Regions from separate parts of the Enterobacter sp. R4-368 genome, predicted to be linked through region 2. Evidence: riboswitches for the same ligand, from Rfam matches in the RefSeq annotation. Region 2 holds a riboswitch; the other holds the start of a gene.
The links. A riboswitch is a leader RNA that binds a small molecule or an ion and turns the genes downstream of it on or off. The one in region 2 is predicted to bind thiamine pyrophosphate.
Positions count from the first base shown of each region.

Region 1: another riboswitch for thiamine pyrophosphate. It lies ahead of thiM (hydroxyethylthiazole kinase); the one in region 2 lies ahead of thiB (thiamine ABC transporter substrate binding subunit).

Region 1 is NC_021500.1:1,171,081-1,180,431, forward strand. It holds gene trhP (prephenate-dependent tRNA uridine(34) hydroxylase TrhP) at 1-419, shown strand, start outside; gene yegS (lipid kinase YegS) at 670-1,569, shown strand; gene H650_RS05475 (mandelate racemase family protein) at 1,777-2,931, opposite strand; gene fbaB (class I fructose-bisphosphate aldolase) at 3,171-4,223, opposite strand; gene thiD (bifunctional hydroxymethylpyrimidine kinase/phosphomethylpyrimidine kinase) at 4,374-5,174, opposite strand; gene thiM (hydroxyethylthiazole kinase) at 5,171-5,959, opposite strand; TPP riboswitch at 5,994-6,090, opposite strand; gene H650_RS25890 (hypothetical protein) at 6,472-6,672, shown strand; gene H650_RS05500 (hypothetical protein) at 6,633-6,983, shown strand; gene H650_RS05505 (hypothetical protein) at 7,595-8,266, opposite strand; partial or broken gene H650_RS05510 (methyl-accepting chemotaxis protein) at 8,640-9,351, opposite strand, start outside.
Region 2 is NC_021500.1:3,849,496-3,858,846, forward strand. It holds gene araB (ribulokinase) at 1-267, opposite strand, end outside; gene araC (arabinose operon transcriptional regulator AraC) at 605-1,450, shown strand; gene H650_RS17985 (DedA family protein) at 1,578-2,348, shown strand; gene thiQ (thiamine ABC transporter ATP-binding protein ThiQ) at 2,342-3,043, opposite strand; gene thiP (thiamine/thiamine pyrophosphate ABC transporter permease ThiP) at 3,027-4,637, opposite strand; gene thiB (thiamine ABC transporter substrate binding subunit) at 4,613-5,596, opposite strand; TPP riboswitch at 5,627-5,727, opposite strand; gene sgrR (HTH-type transcriptional regulator SgrR) at 5,764-7,419, opposite strand; gene sgrT (glucose uptake inhibitor SgrT) at 7,507-7,659, shown strand; gene H650_RS18010 (sugar efflux transporter) at 7,798-8,976, shown strand; gene leuD (3-isopropylmalate dehydratase small subunit) at 9,012-9,351, opposite strand, start outside.

The sequences.
Region 1 (9,351 bases), 2.4 Mb from region 2:
GCAAGCCGTTCGATACTTCGCTGCTGGAGACGCTGGAAGGCCTGGCGCACCGGGGTTACACCGAAGGTTTCCTGCGCCGTCACACCCATGACGACTACCAGAACTATGAATACGGTTATTCCGTTTCCGAACGCCAGCAGTTTGTCGGTGAATTCACCGGTGAGCGCAAAGGCGACCTTGCGGCTGTAGCGGTGAAAAATAAGTTTTCCGTTGGCGACAGCCTGGAGTTGATGACACCGCAGGGCAACGTCAACTTTACGCTGGAGCACATGGAAAACGCCAAAGGCGAAGCCATGCCGGTCGCGCCGGGAGACGGTTATACGGTCTGGCTGCCGGTTCCGCAGGATATGGCGCTGGAATATGCGCTGTTAATGCGCAATTTCACCGGGCAGTCAACCCGCAATCCTCACGCGAAGTGATTGAGCAGGGTTATTTTTTCGGCGCGAAAAATCTTAGAATCGGATCACATACCGCCCCGTTTAATACGGGTATTATCCTTCTCGCTGAAAAACATAACCCATAAATGCTAGCTGTACCAGGAACCACCTCCTTAGCCTGCGTAATCTCCCTTACGCAGGCTGATTTTTTTTCATCCTTTCTCTGCTTTTTCTCCCCACTTTTCTCTCCTGAGATACACTTTTCTCATCGAATTCAATCAGGATGAAAAGAATGAGCGCATTTCCCACAAGTTTGTTAATCCTCAACGGTAAAAGCGCCGGGGACGAAGCCCTGCGCGAAGCGGTAACGCTATTGCGCGACGAAGGCATGGATATTCAGGTGCGCGTCACCTGGGAAAAAGGCGACGCGGTGCGCTATGTCGAAGAGGCGCGGCAGCTTGGCGTTGCCACGGTGATTGCCGGTGGCGGCGATGGCACCATCAACGAAGTGGCGACCGCGCTGGTGAACTGCAAAAGCGAGACCATCCCGGCGCTGGGCATTTTGCCGCTCGGCACCGCCAATGATTTCGCCACCAGCGCCGGTATCCCGGAAGGCCTGGATAAGGCCTTACAGCTGGCGATTGTCGGCAAAGCGGTGCCAATTGATATCGCCCGCGTGAACGATAAAACCTGCTTTATCAATATGGCGACCGGCGGTTTTGGCACCCGCATTACCAGTGAAACGCCGGAAAAACTTAAAGCCGCGCTCGGCGGCGTCTCCTATCTGATCCACGGCCTGATGCGCATGGATATGCTGAAAGCGGATCGCTGCGAAATAAGTGGTGAGGATTTTCACTGGCAGGGCGATGCACTGGTGATCGGCATCGGCAATGGCCGCCAGGCGGGCGGCGGACAGCAACTCTGCCCGCAGGCGCTGATCAATGACGGCTTATTACAGCTACGGATTTTCACCGGTGATGAACTGCTTCCCGCGCTGTTCACCACCCTGACACAGCCGGAAGATAACCCGCATATTGTCGACGGGAAATCGGCGTGGTTTGAAATTAATGCCCCGCATGAAATGACGTTTAATCTCGACGGCGAACCGCTGCGCGGCGAGCGGTTTCGCATTGAAGTGGTGCCGAATGCGCTGCAATGCCGGTTGCCACCGGATTGCCCGTTATTGCGTTAACGCGCCGCAGCCTTACGAGCGTGTTGCAAGCAAATTGACAGACCTGGTGAGCGCAAGCGCCGCCAGGCCTTTTTTGCTGCATTGCGACTGACGGCTATCTCAGCAACCCATAGTTTATTAATTTGAGAACATCTCGCAGCGAGGGGGTTAAGCCCCCCGCTGAAATCAGCGGACCGGAGAGTGAATGACAAGGGTATTTATTATCTGTCAGTCGTGGCTGACGGTATTGGCTTCGATATAGGCGAAATTGATGTCCTCGCCGAGCCCCGGTCGCTGCGGCAGATGAACAAAGCCCTCTTCATCCATCGGATCAATCAGGCTGTTTAAGTACGCCGCCGGTTGATCATAATCGAGGAACGGGTGCAGCAAACCGCGCTCGTACCAGCGGCAGTTGCGGATGGCGCCAATCACCGCCAGGCTCGCCGCGCCGTTGCCGTGCACTTCACAATCCATGCCGAATGATTCCGCCAGGTTCGCCACTTTCAGCGCTGGCGAAATGCCGCCCACGCCGTTGGCTCCGGCGCGCAGAATGTCACAGGCGCCCGCGTTTACCCAGTCGGCGCGGCTATGGTGTTTCCCGCCCAGGCTTTCCGGCCCGATAACCGGAATCGACAGATTTTCCGCAAGCCACGCGTAAGAGGACATGCTCGCTTCGTCCATCGGTTCTTCAAACCAGGCGAAGTTGAGTTTTTCCAGCTCCTTGCCGATATAGAGCGCGTCGGTGCGGCTGTACCAGTGGTAGCCATCAAGCATCAGTTCAATATCCGGGCCGACCGCTTCACGCACCGCGGCGCAGGCTTTGACGTCCATTTTCGGGTTCGGCGCGAATTTCACCGGTGGCATCCAGGTGTGTAATTTGATGGCTTTGTAGCCGCGCGCCACCAGTTTTTCGGCGAAGGCGGCGTACGAGTCCGGCGTCGAAAGCCCGCCTTCCAGCTCGTCGCCGCACATGGTGCTGCCATACGCCGGGACTTTGTCGCGATAACCGCCCAGCAGCTTGTACACCGATATGTTTAATTTGCGGCCAATCAAATCCCACAGCGCTTGTTCAACAAATGACAGTGTGCGCTCGGTTAACTGGTGCGCACTGCCGCGTTGCCAGTGCACCAGATCCTGCCAGATGCGCTCGCGGTTAAACGGATCCTGCCCGAGCATCACTTTGCGAAAAAAAGCGTTGAGCACAAACGGGCGCACCACTTCCGGCGGCGCAAAGGAATAGCCTTTGCTGCCATCGTCTGCGGCGATCGTCAGCATCGCCATGCTGGCCTGTTTTTCCGGCCCTGGATGCGAGTGCCCGGCGCTGTCGGAAACGCGGCGCGTGGGATGCTGAAACACGGTGACGTTTACTGATTCAATTTTCATTGTGGTTCCCTGATATTTTTTTTGAAAAGCCGTTTTATAAATAAATATTATGCACAAAAATAGCGCGTAACTTCGGGCAAGTTTCGCTAAACGAGGGGCATTTTTTAGACATATGCACGACGCGGCGTGAGGTTTTTCACAAAAAGACGGAATGCAATCAGGGGATTGAGACGCAGGTAAGATGAAATAAAGGGGATGGATTATTTACCCTCCCCCGCCAGGGAGAGGGTAAAAGGTAATCAGGCGATGGTCACTTTCTCGTCAAGATAGACATCCTGCACAGCGTTAATCAGCTTCACGCCCTCGGCCATGGTTTTCTTGAACGCTTTACGGCCCAGGATCAGCCCCATGCCGCCCGCGCGTTTATTGATAACCGCCGTACGAACCGCGTCGCCGAGATCGGTATCGCCGCCCGCCGCGCCGCCGGAGTTAATCAGCCCGGCCCGGCCCATGTAGCAGTTCGCCAGCTGGTAACGCACCAGGTCAATCGGATTGTCGCTGGTCAGCTTGCTGTAGACGCGCTCGTCGGTATAGCCAAAATTCACCGCTTTGTAGCCGCCGTTATTTTCCGCCATCTTCTGCTTCACAATATCGGCGCCAATGGTGGCGGCAATATGGTTCGCCTGGCCGGTTAAATCGGCGGAAACGTGGTAATCAACGCCATCTTTCTTGAACGATGAGTTACGCAGGTACGCCCACAATACGGTGACCATACCGAGCTCATGCGCGCGTTCAAAGGCGGCGGAAATTTCTTCAATCTGGCGGCGTGATTCCGCTGAACCGAAATAGATCGTCGCCCCGACGGCGACGGCGCCCATATTGAACGCCTGCTCGACGCTGGCGTACAACGTCTGGTCATATTCGGTAGGGTAGCTGAGCGTTTCGTTGTGGTTCAGTTTTACCAGGAAAGGAATGCGGTGCGCATAACGGCGCGAAACCGACGCCAGCACACCGTAAGTGGATGCCACGCAGTTACAACCGGCTTCAATCGCCAGCTCGACAATGTTCTTCGGATCGAAGTAGAGCGGGTTGGCGGCAAACGACGCGCCCGCCGAGTGCTCAATGCCCTGGTCGACCGGCAAAATAGACAGATAGCCCGTGCCCGCCAGCCGCCCGTGGTTATACAGCGTCTGCATATTTCGCAGCACCGCCGGCGGGCGGTTGTTATCGACCATTACGCGATCAACATAATCGTGTCCTGGCAGATAGAGCTGGTCAGCGGGGATGGTCATACAACGGTGTTGCAGAAGGCTGTCGGCGTCTTTGCCAAGTAACTGCACAATATCAGTCATAGCTATGCTCCCGTAAGCTTCGCGCAAAGCGAATTGGATTATCCTTACCTGCCTGACGGCAGGCAGAGATAAGCCTGGTTCCCTCTTGTCAGATTTTCCACCGCTGGCCTTTTTTTCAGCATTATCTGCTGGCACGTTTCATATAGCGGTTTACCACCACTGGTGAAAGTGATGCACCGGTCCAATGCCGTGCCCCACTTCCAGCGTATCTGCCTGCGCGAGCGCCGCCGTTAACCACTGTTTTGCTTCCACCACGGTGGATGCCCAGTCGTCATGGTGCGGGCGCAGCGCCGCCAGCGCGGCGGAGAGCGTACAGCCCGTACCGTGGGTGTTTTTCGTTTTCACACGCGGGGCGCTAAAGCGCAGCGCCCCATCGCGCGTGAACAGCCAGTCAGGGCTTTCGGCGTCATCCAGATGACCGCCTTTCATCAGCACCGCTTCACAGCCGAGCGCCAGCAGCGCTTCGCCCTGCGCATGCATCTCCTGTTCGCTGCGGGCATGTGGCGCATCAAGCAGCGCGGCGGCTTCCGGCAAATTAGGCGTAATAAGTGAAACCTGTGGCAGTAAATGCTGACGCAGCGCAGTGACCGCTGAGGGCGATAACAGCGGGTCGCCACTTTTGGCGAGCATCACCGTATCCAGCACCACATTGCGTACCTGATAGCGACGCAGCCGTTCCGCGACCGCTTCAACAATGTCCGTTTCCGCCAGCATGCCGATTTTGGTGGTGTCAATACGCACGTCGCTGAGCACGGAATCAAGCTGTGCGGCGACAAAGTCGGGTTCAATGCGGTACACCGACTGCACGCCACGGGTGTTTTGTGCCACCAGCGCGGTGATCACCGAACAGCCGTATGCGCCCAGCGCGGAAAAAGTTTTCAGATCCGCCTGAATGCCCGCCCCACCGCTGGGATCGGTGCCGGCAATGGTTAATGCGTTGATGCGTTTCATGCATTGCCTCCCAGCATGTACAGCGCGTCCAGAAAGGCGGGAACAAAACTGCCCGGTCCTGCGCTCTTCGCACAGGCCAGGCTACCGGCTTGTGCCATAAACGCGCAGGCCGCAGCGACATTTTCCAGCTTATCGCCCGGCAGTGCGCAGCAGGCGGCCACCACCGCAGAGAGTGCGCAGCCAGTACCCACCACGCGCGTCATCAGCACATCACCGCCGGCCACCATCAACACACGCGGGCCATCGGTGATGTAATCCACTTCGCCGCTTACCGCGACAATCGCCCCGCTTTGTCGCGCCAGCGCCTGCGCCGCAGGCAGTGCCGCGCTGGCGGTGTCGGTGGTATCCACGCCGCGCCCGCCGGCGCTCATACCGGCAAGCGCGAGGATTTCCGAAGCATTCCCCCGGATCGCCGCCGGGCGCAACGCCAGCAGTTGCTGGCAGAATTGTGTGCGTAGCGTGAGCGCGCCAACGGCAACGGCAACGGGATCGAGTGTCCAGGGTTTATGCGCGGCTTTCGCGCTCTCGACCGCCGCGCGCATCGCTGCGGCGCGTTCGCGCGTTAAGGTACCCACGTTGATTAACAGGGCATCGGCAATGGCGCTGAACTGCGGCGCTTCTTCGCTATCAATCACCATCGCGGGTGATGCGCCAAGCGCCAGTAGCACGTTAGCGGTAAAGGTTTGTACGACGTCATTGGTCATACAGTGCACAAGGGGAGAACGGCGGCGGAATTGCTGTAACGCATGTGCGAGTTGCACACGATCAAGCAGGTCAGGTTGCATGGTTTCGCTCCTGCCCGGCGTGAAGAAGGGATGCCGGGCAGGCATCTGACTTCCCTACGCTGGCATTATCCAGATCAGGTGGTACGGGTATTTCTCAGCCTTCACAAAGAAGGGCACCCCGAGTCATTTAAAACAAATTCAACTACTTGCGATTAATGCTCTCATTAATCCCTGTTCAGGATCATGCCAGCGGGGAAACAAAGACACAACCCCTTCAAAAACGGCATCTGCCTCTCATCACAACCCACGCGGGTACGCCCACATTACGACGACGGTTTCACCGGCTAATCGGCTTTTCAACAAGCAGGTGCAAGTCATGAGAATTTAATGATTTCATAGCGGTCATGAACACAACATCGATACCTTCAGGCAGCCTGACACGTTGATTTCTATGGTTCCTAAAATCACAGGTATCTTTCTCTACGCCGTAAAGAACGTTTTTTAATGCTTGCTTATCAATCAGTTGCCGTCCCATTGTTCCCATAACTTTCAAAGGCAAAAGGAGAAGGAAGATGGCATCACCGCCAGGCATCGACCCTAAAAGTAGACGGCAGTTCCTACAAAACAATATGAGAGAAATGAGAGAAGCACGCAGCCACGGCTACGGACGTAACGTCGCATTGCCGCAAACTTATTTATGGTTTTATCAGAAGGTGCGCATTAATGCGGCCCATTGGCTGTTAACTGTGTTGCTGGCCATCTTCGCTGGCTGAGTTATCAGCCATATCCGCGAGCAGGCGACACGCTTCAGAGCGTGCGCCAGATCGCCCCAGGCACATGGCTTTACACCACGCAGAACAGCGAAGGCGGTGCCACCGTCCCGACCGTATACCGGTATTACCAACGCAACGCCGATGGAGCTAGCTTACAGCAGCTTTACGGCGACTTTCCATTCCTGACTGGCAGCAGCACCCTATCGGCGATCGCCGTTGACGGTGACACGGTTCGGGTTGATTACAGCGGCAGGGTATACAGCATCGAACAGCACGCAGGTCGCTATTTTTTAACGTACAGCCTACGGTAAATTTAAGCGCGCCAGATCTGGCCCCGAACCTAAAAAAGTGGGGCTTTATTTATTTTTGAAAATTATTCGGGTACTCAACGGCGGAAAATCCCGTCGTTACTGACGTGGGTATCTTACAGATCGGGTAATACAGTTATTTCTCAGCCTACACAAGGAAGGGTACCCTGAATCAGTTGAATCTGATTCAACTTTTCCGTCGGCTCAGCAGTCCATCTCTATTCTGCTAACCTGCTCTGCCCCAGCCAGGCAAACGGGGCTCTCTCAGTATGTACCGAACCGTGGTTGATAAAATAAATATGGGCAGGAAAGCAATATGGTTATGTTGTCAGTATCAATACAATACCCGAAACGGATTTTTATAGATCTATCCTGATGTTCCCGGTTATCAATCGTGTTGATTAAAGATGAATCCGTTAAATTTTTTAATACTTAGCCTGCTAAGAAAATGGGTGCTGTACAACACCCATCTGGTTATTCCTGTTTCCATTTACTACTGTAAAAAGCCCGCAACTCTCGAGTGAACAACATTTTTTGGATAATTCACTCAGCGGGCTTATACTTTATTTATACGCTACGCTGGCATTACTTTTGGTAACAAGCAACCATGCTTTTTAGTTAATTTGCGTTTTTTTGAATATTTTCTTTTCATTATATTCAATTATGCTTCTTTTCGTTAAATGATAAAAAGCTGATAAAATAAACCCCATCATTAACGACAACACGATAAATATACCTGTTTTATATTTCTTACTGACATCACTTTTACTGATAAATATAAAATCCTTTTCATTCGAATAGTCCAGCTTTGTAATAAAGGCTATTTTTGTATATAGTTCACTACCATTCATCACGTTGTTTTTATTATCATCAATTATTCTTTTATACGCTTGATAATCCTGAATATACCAGGAGTTGATTTTTTGATATATCGTTTTAATTGCAGCATCAGCAATCGGTTTTTCTGAAGTATTGCCTCTCCAGGTGAGATTAATTACTTTTGTTCTTTCATCTGCCTGAATAGTAAATCTGTCACTAATGCCTTTAATAATCGATTCAATGAAATTCGATTTGCAATCAAAGTCAGTATTACAATTAATAATCATACTGGGAGCATCACTGTTTATTTTTATTTCATAGCTTATATTTACTTTATCTTTCTCTACCAACAAAAAAACAATTGCTAAAATCAGCGCTGCCGCCATTGAGAAAATGATGCTTATACTTTTCTTTTTTATAAAGAAAAGCAACTCGAGTAAATCTATCTCTGTCGTTTGATTATTCATTTTTAAATCGCCACATTAATCAACAAGTATGTTAAACAAACAAAAGTCAGTGCTAAAACACCGAAGAACAACTTGGCTGGAATCGTATATTTCATTTTCTTATATGATAGGTAAAAGGATAGTTTACTGCTTATCAAATCGTAAGAAAACTCCTAATTTTGATTGTTTCGCACTTTTTTCCTGCAGTCTGATTTTTGCTTAACCCAGCCCAGCCTTACCAACCCCCACTACCTTTCAAACGCCTCGCGTTGCTGGAACCGGAGCGCAAAATCACCTTCAAAGATAACGCGACCATAAAAAGAAAGGCAGGCCGAAGCCTGCCTGTCACCGTTTGTCATCAGTTAAGTTTGAAGTCAGCCACAGCCTGTTTAAGTCATTGCGACTGCACTTTCAGCGAATGGGCCGCGGCAGAGGCTTCCTCAACGAGTGCGGCTTTCTGCTGGGTAACGGAATCCATTTGCGCGACAGCAATATTGATCTGCTCAATAGCGCGGCTTTGCTCATTGGTGGAGAGATTAATCTCCGGCATCAGTTCGGACACCTATTTAACGGAAGCGATAATGCACTTCATGCTTTCGCCCGCTCGCTCCCCCCTTTCGCTGCCAGGCTGAGCCTGAGTGCCGGACTGCTCAATCAACTCCTTAATCTCTTTCGCAGCAACCGACGAGCGCTGCGCCAGATTGCGGGCTTCGCTAGCGACAACGGCAAAACCGCGCCCCTGCTCGCGAGCTCGGTCTGCCTCAACGGCCGCGTCAAGCACCAGGATATTAGTCTGGAAAGCAATATCTTCAATCAGACCGATAATTGTGTCGATTTTGCCTGAGCTGCTTTCGGTTTCCTTCATTGAAAGCACCGCTTCCCTCTTGCGCAGAGGTGCGCATGTTGCTGGCAAGCTGGTTAGCCGGGTGCGTGTTTTCTGAGGCGTGTTTCACCGTGGAAATCAGTTGTTCTCTACCGGCAGCCGTTTCGCCAAGGGAAGCGGCCTGCGACTCTGTTCGTGCCGAGAGATCCGTATTTCCTGCGGCAATCTCTTCGGCGGCATGAGCCACGCTTCCGCTTGAATGACGAACCTGTGCAATGATATC
Region 2 (9,351 bases):
ACCGGTGCTGTCGACGCCAATGCCTTTGATCCCGGCGCGTTGCGCGTCGCTCAGTTCTGCCAGCACACTTTTCAGTGCCGCTTCCATCGACTCGATGTAATCGCGCGGGTGGTGGCGAAATTGGTTATGCGGCGCATCGCAATAACGCCCCTCCTGCCAGCGTGGATACCACTCGACACTGGTGGCGATCTCCGCCCCGGATGTGCAGTCTACCGCCAGCGCACGTACTGAATCGCTGCCGAAATCGAGGCCAATTGTGATTGCCATGTATCTTGCTCCATGAAGAATAACCGTTAGAAAAACGATAGTGAGCGGCGGCAAAAACCGTCAGGCAGGATCCGCTAATCTTATGGATTAAAATGCTATGGGATCGCAAAGTGTGACGCCGTGCAAAAATTCGATGTGGACATTTCTGCCGCCTTTATAGACACTTCCGTTATCCCTTTTTGCCCTGTTCAGCGGCGTTAAAAAGGCGTAATCGCTTTTGTCTGGCGGGATTAGACAATTGGCGTGTTTACGCCCTTTGCCTGCGGGCGGCTGAGGAATGACGGGATTCTCAATATGGACAATTGGTTTCTTTACCAGGCACGGGAGTATTGCGTTTATGGCTGAATTACAGAACGATCCACTGCTGCCAGGGTACTCGTTTAATGCGCATCTGGTGGCGGGGCTGACCCCCATTGAAGCCGACGGTTATCTCGATTTTTTTATCGACAGACCGCTGGGCATGAAGGGCTATATCCTGAATCTCACCGTGCGCGGCGAGGGTGTGGTGATGAACCACGGCAAGCAGTTTGTTTGCCGCCCTGGCGATATCCTGCTTTTCCCGCCGGGAGAAATTCACCACTATGGCCGCCACCCCGACGCCAGCGAGTGGTATCACCAGTGGGTTTACTTCCGTCCACGCGCCTACTGGCACGAGTGGCTGAACTGGCCGACACTGTTCGCGCAAACCGGTTTTTACCGTCCTGATGATGCGCATATGGCGCGTTTTCGTGAACTTTTCGCGCAAATTATCGACGCCGGGCAAAGTGTCGGGCGCTATGCGGAACATCTGGCGATAAATCTGCTGGAGCAACTGCTACTGCGCCGTATGGAAGCGATTAACGAATCGCTGCACCCGCCGCTGGATAACCGCGTGCGCGACGCCTGCCAGTACATTAGCGATCACCTGGCGGATAACCATTTTGATATCGCAAGCGTTGCTCAGCATGTTTGCTTGTCGCCTTCACGCCTGTCACACCTTTTTCGTCAGCAACTGGGCGTGAGTGTGTTGAGCTGGCGCGAGGATCAGCGTATCAGCCAGGCAAAATTACTGCTTAGCACCACGCGAATGCCGATTGCCAGCGTCGGGCGCAATGTTGGTTTTGACGATCAGCTCTATTTCTCGCGGGTTTTTAAAAAATGCACCGGTGCCAGCCCCAGTGAATTCCGCGCGGGATGTGAATAAAAAGTAAAGAATGGCAATGAAAGGTTCTGCAATGTGACATAACCGGTAAAATTTTCAGATAATTGAAAGCTTGACGCTCGCGGATGACCTCCGGAGAATCCAGCGTTCATTCTGAACAGGACACCTTATGGAAGCGCTGCTGGAACACTTTGTTACCCAATCCGCCATGTATTCGCTGGCGGCGATTATGCTGGTGGCGTTTTTTGAGTCGCTGGCGTTAGTCGGGCTGATTTTACCCGGCACGGTAATGATGGCGGCGCTCGGCACGCTGATCGGCAGCGGCGAAGTGAACTTCTGGCATGCGTGGCTGGCGGGGATTGTTGGCTGCCTGCTAGGCGACTGGATCTCCTTCTGGTTGGGCTGGCGTTTTAAGGGGCCGCTGCACCGCTGGTCGTTTATGAAAAAGAACAAAGCGCTGCTCGATAAAACCGAACACGCGCTGCATCAGCACAGCGTATTTACCATTCTGGTTGGGCGTTTTGTCGGGCCGACGCGCCCGCTGATCCCGATGGTTGCCGGCATGCTGGATCTGCCCATCCGCAAGTTTTTGCCGCCGAATATTGTTGGCTGCCTGCTATGGCCGCCGTTCTACTTCCTGCCCGGTATTCTGGCCGGTGCGGCAATTGATATTCCCGCCGATATGCAAAGCGGTAACTTCAAATGGCTGTTGTTGCTGACCGCGCTGCTGCTGTGGCTGGCCTGCTGGTTGTGCTGGCGGTTATGGCGCGCGGGGAAATCCGGTGTTGACCGTTTGACAAACTACCTGCCACGTCGCCGCCTGTTGTGGCTGGCACCGGGCACGCTGGTGGTTGCTGTCGCTGCGGCGATCGCGCTGGCGCAGCACCCGCTGATGCCGATTTACCTCAACATCTTAGGCGACGTTGTTCGCGGTCACTGACCGCGAATCCCCAGCAAACCAGACGCGGATGATTTGCCGCTGAGCAACGCGTCCGTGTTGCCATCCCACGCAATGCGCCCGTCAGCAATCACCAGCGAACGTTCGGCAATCCGCGCTGCATCCTCCACACTGTGCGACACCATCAGCAGCGTTAACCGCTGTCGCTGACATACTGACTGTACCAGCGCGAGCATCTCCTGGCGCAGCGCCGGGTCGAGTGCGGAAAAGGGTTCATCAAGCAATAACACCGGCTGCTCACGCACCAGGCAGCGCGCCAGCGCCACGCGCTGACGCTGACCACCGGAAAGCTGCTCCGGCAGGCGTGCCAACAGTGATTCCAGCCCCATGGTTTCGGCGATCTGCTCCAGTTTATGCTGCTGGTCGCTATTTAGCTTCAGACCCGGGTTTAACCCCAGCCCGATGTTTTGCCGCACGGTGAGATGAGTAAAGAGGTTATTTTCCTGAAACAGCATCGATACCGGGCGCTGCGAGGGCGTGGTATGCGTGTGATCTTCGCCTGCGATGGTTATCGTGCCGCTGGCGGGAGTAAGAAACCCGGCTACCAGGTTCAGCAGCGTGCTTTTTCCCGCGCCGCTTGGGCCGAGAACGGCAATCTGCTCGCCCCGGGTAACAGAGAGGGAAAAGCGCATTGGCAGATGGTGATAAAGCCAGGTGACATCAGTCAGTCTTAACATGGCGGCCCGGAAGTTTTTCAATCACGGTGAATAAGAAAAAGCACAGCAGCAGCAGGATGAGTGCGGTCACTGCGCCGTCCTGGCTGCGGTACGACCCAATCTGCTGATAGAGATAAAATGGCAGCGTGCGAAAGTCGTCATTACCAAATAACGCCACCACGCCGAAATCGCCAATCGACAGCACGCAGGCAAATGCCAGCGCCTGGGCCAGCGGGCGTTTCAGCGCGCGTAATTCGACCACGCGCAGACGCTGAAAACCCTGCATTCCCAGCGACTGGCACAACATGCTGTAGCGGGAAGTCAGATCGCGCATCGGGTTTTCCAGCACTTTCAGCGCATAAGGAATGGCCATCAGCGCATTGGTAAAAATGACGATGCCATCGGCGGAAGCGGGCAGACCAACGCTGTTATTGAGCAGCAGAAAGAAGCCCGTCGCCAGCACGATCCCAGGCATCGCGAGGATCAACATACCGCTGATTTCCAGCGCTTGCCCGGCCATAATTTGCTGGCGCGCGCGTAACTCCCGGCTGCTCCACAACAACATCATGGTCAACACGACGCACAACAGCCCCGCGCCCAGCGCGATGCGCAGCGACGTCCACACCGCTTGCCACAGGACTGGCTCTGCCAGCACTTTCATCAGGCTCAGATTGAGGCCATCGACAATCACTGCCAGCAACGGCGGCAGCAGTAATAACAGAGCCAGCACAATCAATGTGATATCCGCGACCTTGCTGAACAGCCGATCCTCCGGGTTGCGCCAGCCAGTAATCTGGTGGCTGCCCACGGCGATCGCTTTGCTCATCCGCTGGCTGAGCAGCACCAGACCGAGGCAGCAGATCATCTGGATCAGCGCCAGCATGGCTGCGCGGGCGGGATCAAAATCGAAGCTGAGCGCCTGGTAGATGGCCAGTTCAATGGTGGTGGCCTGCGGCCCGCCGCCCAGCGACAGCACGGTGGCGAAACTGGCGAAGCAGAGCATAAAAATCAGCGCGGCGACCGGCGGGATCTGGCGGCGTAACCACGGCCACTCGACAAAACGGAAGAATGCCCAGCCGCGCATACCCAGTTGTGCGGCAAGCTGGCGCTGCTCGCCGGGGATCTGCTCCAGCGTTTGCAGCAGCAGGCGCGAGGCCATCGGCAAATTAAAAAAGACGTGTGCCAGCAAAATGCCCTGTAAACCATATGGCGAGAATGTCCACTCCAGACCAAGCGCGTGCCAGAGCGTTGCCAGCCAGCCCTGGCGGCCATACACGCTGAGAATGCCGAACACGGCGACCAGTACCGGCAGGATCAGCGTCATGGCGCACAGGCGCAGTAAGGCGAGACGGCCAGGAAAACGCCGCCGGTAGAGCGCGCGGGCAAGAAATATCGCCGGTATGACCGAGAGCAGCGCGGAGAGAAACGCTTGCCAGAAGGAGAAGCGCACCACATGCCACAGGTAGCTGTCCTGGAAAAAATCAGCCAGCCCGCTGGACGGGGCGTTTTGCCACAGGGCAAGAAAGGCTGCCAGCGCCACCGCCACCATCAATGTGGCAGCGGTGAGGCCGGGCTGCAGCCAGCCAGCAATCAGCGGCTGACGGCGCGTTGCCATGCATTAATCCAGGTTGCACGCTGGGACGCGACCTCCTGCGAAGAGTATTCCAGCGAGGTTTGCGGTTTCACCAGCTGGTCGAAGCCTGCAGGCAGCGTCACATTGGTGACCGGGTACATCCAGTTACCGCCCGGGATAGTGTTCTGGAACGCGGGCGAAACCATAAACTTGAGGAATTTTTCCGCCAGTTCCGGCTGTTTACTGGCAGCGGTGCGGGCGGCAACTTCTACCTGCAAATAGTGGCCTTCGCTGAAATTCGCCGCCGCGTAGTTATCTTTCTTCTCGGCAATAATGTGGTAAGCCGGAGAAGTGGTATAGCTCAGCACCAGGTCGCTTTCCCCTTTCAGGAACAGACCATAGGCTTCGCTCCAGCCTTTGGTGACGGTGACCGTTTTGGCCGCCAGTTTCTGCCACGCTTGCGGGGCGTTGTCGCCATAGACTTTCTGCATCCACAGTAGCAGGCCGAGGCCTGGCGTGCTGGTGCGCGGATCTTCGTAGATAACGCGCCATTTCTGATCGCTTTCGACCAGCTCTTTCAGGCTTTTGGGCGGGTTTTTCAGTTTGTTTTTATCGTAGACAAACGCGAACCAGCCGTAGTCGAACGGTACAAACGTGTCGTTCTTCCAGCCGCCAGGCACGTTAACCGCATCGGTGGCGACGCCGCTTTTGGCGAACAGTTTGGTTTGTGTCGCGGCTTCCAGCAGGTTGTTATCCAGCCCCAGCACCACGTCGGCTTTGCTGTTTTTGCCTTCCATGCGCAGGCGGTTAAGCAGCGAAACGCCATCTTCGAGTGCCACGAATTTCAGCTCGCAGTTGCAGTCGCTTTCAAAGGCTTTTTTTACCGCAGGCCCTGGCCCCCAGTCGGCAGAAAAGGAGTCGTAGGTGTAAACGGTCAGAACAGGTTTTGCAAAAGCAGGCGCTGCAATCAGCAGCAGGAACGGCAGTGATTTTTTTAACACTTTGCACCTCAAAATGGGTGGCAAAGGATTTTGAGAGGCAGCCTCAAATCCCTTCGCCGGCGTTATCCGGATCAGGTTCGACGGGTATTTTCTCAGCACACGCGCATGGCGTAGCACCCCGTTGAGAACGCCGCTATTGTAATGATTTGGTAAAAAATGCGAAAGCCTTATGGATCCGGTGGCGCAAACCAGGCGGATTTAAAGTCGAACCAGCCCAGCGTGTTCATGCGCAGCCCGCGCATGGTGCGCTGTCCCTGAATCCTCAGCCAGTGGTGGATCAGCGGTACGATGGCTTTACTGGCGAGCAACTGTTGCGACCAGACGGCAAGATTCATCTCCCCGTTGCGCCATTTTGCCGCATCTGCCTGCCAGTCGAGCGGAATACAGTGCTGTAGCAGCGGTACTTCGTAGAGGTTGGCGAACACCGAGAAATCCAGCGGCAGCGTGAAATTGGCGCTGTTAAGCCAGATATCGCTCCCGGCTTCGCCCCGATGCCACTCCTCGTAATCCACTTCCTGCACAATCAGCTTCACGCCGTGTTCGGCCAGCAGCGTGCTCATGGTACGTGACAGCGCTTCGTGCTCGTTATGTTCGCGATAGAACGTGAGCGTCAGGGTTTCCAGACCCGCTGGTTTTTCACCACTACCGGGGCGGGCATGGTGCCAGCGCGGCAGCAGACCGTAAGCCGGGAACCAGTAGCGTTGGTACTGCTCATTGGCGTGCCACAGCAGATTAGTGGGGGAGAGCACATGGCTGACCCACTCCCTGACCGCCGGGTTCGCGCCACGACTGGATCGCGCATCAAACAACAGGTAATAACAGCCCTCTTCGAGGCGGCTTTCCACCGCTTTTTCGCCGTCGGTTGGCCCCTCAAGCGTCAGGCCGCTGGTCGGTTCATCGCTCAGATCCGGCAACACCCAGACGTTGACTTCATCGATCAGGGCGCGAAAGCCGAAGTAGTCATCAAAGGCGTGGATTTTTAACTGATTAGTGGTATTGCGCGTCACGGCGTAAGGGCCAGTACCAATCGGCTGGCTGGCGAAGTTGCTTATCGTGTTCCATTCACGCGGCAAAATCATTGCCGGCACATGCCCCATCAACCACGGCAGCCAGTTATCCGGCTGGCTGAGATGGATATCCAGTGTCCAGGGCGTCGGCGAGATCACTTCGCGGATATGTGAGTAGAGCGGCAGAGCCGTGGCGCGCTCCAGCGATGCAATCACATCACTCATTTCCAGTTCGCGGCCGTGATGAAAATGAATGCCTGGGCGTAAATAAAATCGCCAGTGCAACGGGGAAATCAGCTTCCAGTGGTGGGCGATATCCGCTTCCAGTTCCCCGTTTTCCTCATTTATGCGCGTCAGCGCACTGAAGATTTGCCGTGCTATATGGGTTTCGGAACGACGTAATGCACTACCTGGCAGCAGGTTACGCAGTGGCCGGTAGTAAAGGACCCGCAGGATATGTCGCCCCTGGCGAAAGCTCCGGCCGAGATGCGAAACCAGCATCTGGCGCACGGCCTTTTTATCGCCGACCAGTTGCACCAGTTGATCGATGCGATCCTGCTCCAGCAGGTCTTCGGCGCGCTGTTGCTGGAGCGCAAGGCCGGTATATAGAAAGGTGAGCCGCGAACGTTTGCCACGGCCGGCTTCAGCATCCCAGGTCAGCCAGCCGCGCTCCTGCATGGTATTGAGCAGGGTGCGCATATGGCGGCGCGAACAGCTAAGCAGCTCCGCCAGCTCGTTAAGCGTCGTTTCTTGTGACTTCCCATCGCAGCATTGCCACAGACGGATGAACTGTTGTTGCAGGCGGCCGGACGACATAAAAGGGGAACTCCTGATAAAAACTCAGCAATTTATTAATCCCTATATTAAGCCAATACTTCTCTGCGATGAAAGCGAGGAGGTCATATGCTGAGATCATCCATACGACGGTTTTATCTGGACTATTTTCACGCCACGCAGGATGCGGGCTGGCTCGCCCGCCTGAGCGCACGGCAGCGCCTGAAAATGCTGGAAGAGCTGATGCAGTGGGAAGTGACAACGCCGGTCTCGAAAGACTGAATCGCCGAAATCATGTGTGACTGAGTATTAAGTGCGAATGCACCCGCCAGCAAAATGTTTTTTGCTGGCTTTTTTCGTTTTATGCTGACAGCCGCTTTTTACGCTTTCCCTTTTTGCCGTGCTAACAAGGAAATATTCATGCTCTGGTTAATGACGATGGGACGCCGCCTTAATGGCGTTTACGTCGCTTTTATGATCGTCGCCTTTATGATGGGAGTTGCCGGAGCGCTACAGGCACCGACGCTCAGCTTGTTCCTGAGCCGGGAAGTGGGCGCTGAGCCGTTCTGGGTTGGGCTGTTTTATACCGTCAACGCCATAGCCGGGATTGTGGTCAGCCTTGGGCTGGCAAAACGATCCGACAACCAGGGCGACAGGCGCAAACTGATCCTCTTTTGTTGCCTGATGGCGGTGGGCAATGCGCTGTTATTCGCCTTTAACCGCCACTATCTGACGCTTATCACCTGCGGTGTGCTGCTGGCCTCGCTGGCAAATACCGCCATGCCGCAGCTTTTCGCGCTGGCGCGTGAGTATGCGGACAGTTCTGCACGTGAAGTGGTGATGTTCAGTTCTGTCATGCGCGCACAACTCTCGCTGGCGTGGGTGATTGGCCCGCCGCTGGCGTTTATGCTGGCGCTTAATTACGGCTTTACCGCCATGTTTTCCATTGCCGCCGGGATTTTCGTTATCAGCCTGGTGCTGGTGGCGTTCTGGCTGCCTTCGGTGGCGCGTGTTGAACAGCCCGCCGACGTGGCGGTGACGCAGGTCAGCGGCTGGAGCGATAAAAATGTACGCATGCTGTTTATTGCCTCCACGCTGATGTGGACCTGCAACACCATGTACATCATTGATATGCCGCTGTGGATTAGCCTGGAATTAGGGCTACCCGACAAACTGGCCGGGATTTTAATGGGTACGGCGGCAGGGCTGGAGATCCCAGCGATGATCCTGGCGGGCTTTTTTGTCAAACGCATCGGTAAACGGCGCATGATGCTCACCGCGGTTGCGGCGGGTGTGTTGTTCTACATTGGCCTGATTTTTTTCCACAGCCAGACGGCGTTACTTTCCCTGCAACTGTTTAATGCGGTGTTTATCGGGATTATCGCCGGGATTGGCATGTTGTGGTTTCAGGATCTGATGCCTGGGCGGGCAGGTTCGGCGACCACGCTGTTTACCAACAGTATTTCGACCGGCGTGATCCTGGCCGGGGTGATCCAGGGCGCGCTGGCGCAAAGCTTTGGTCACGGCGCGGTTTATATCGGCATTGCGGTGATTTCAGTGCTGACGCTGTGGCTGACCAGCCGCGTTAAAGACGTATAAACGAAAAAAGGCCCGGAAACCGGGCCTGTTGTTGGCTAGCGCATAAAAGCGGGCTGTTTGTTTTCGTAAGCGGCGATGGCATCGTCGTGCTGTAACGTCAGACCGATGCTGTCCAGACCGTTCAGCATGCAGTGGCGGCGGAAGGCGTCAATCGAGAAGCTGTACGACTTTCCGCCCGCATTCACCACTTGCGCTTGCAGATCCACCTCAAAGCTAATGCCCGGGTTGTTCTGCACCAGCGTAAAGAGCTCATCCACTTCTTGATCGCTCAACGTTACCGGCAGCAGCTGGTTGTTAAAGCTGTTGCCGTAAAAGATGTCGGCGAAACTTGGCGCAATCACCACTTTGAAACCGTAATCGGTCAACGCCCACGGC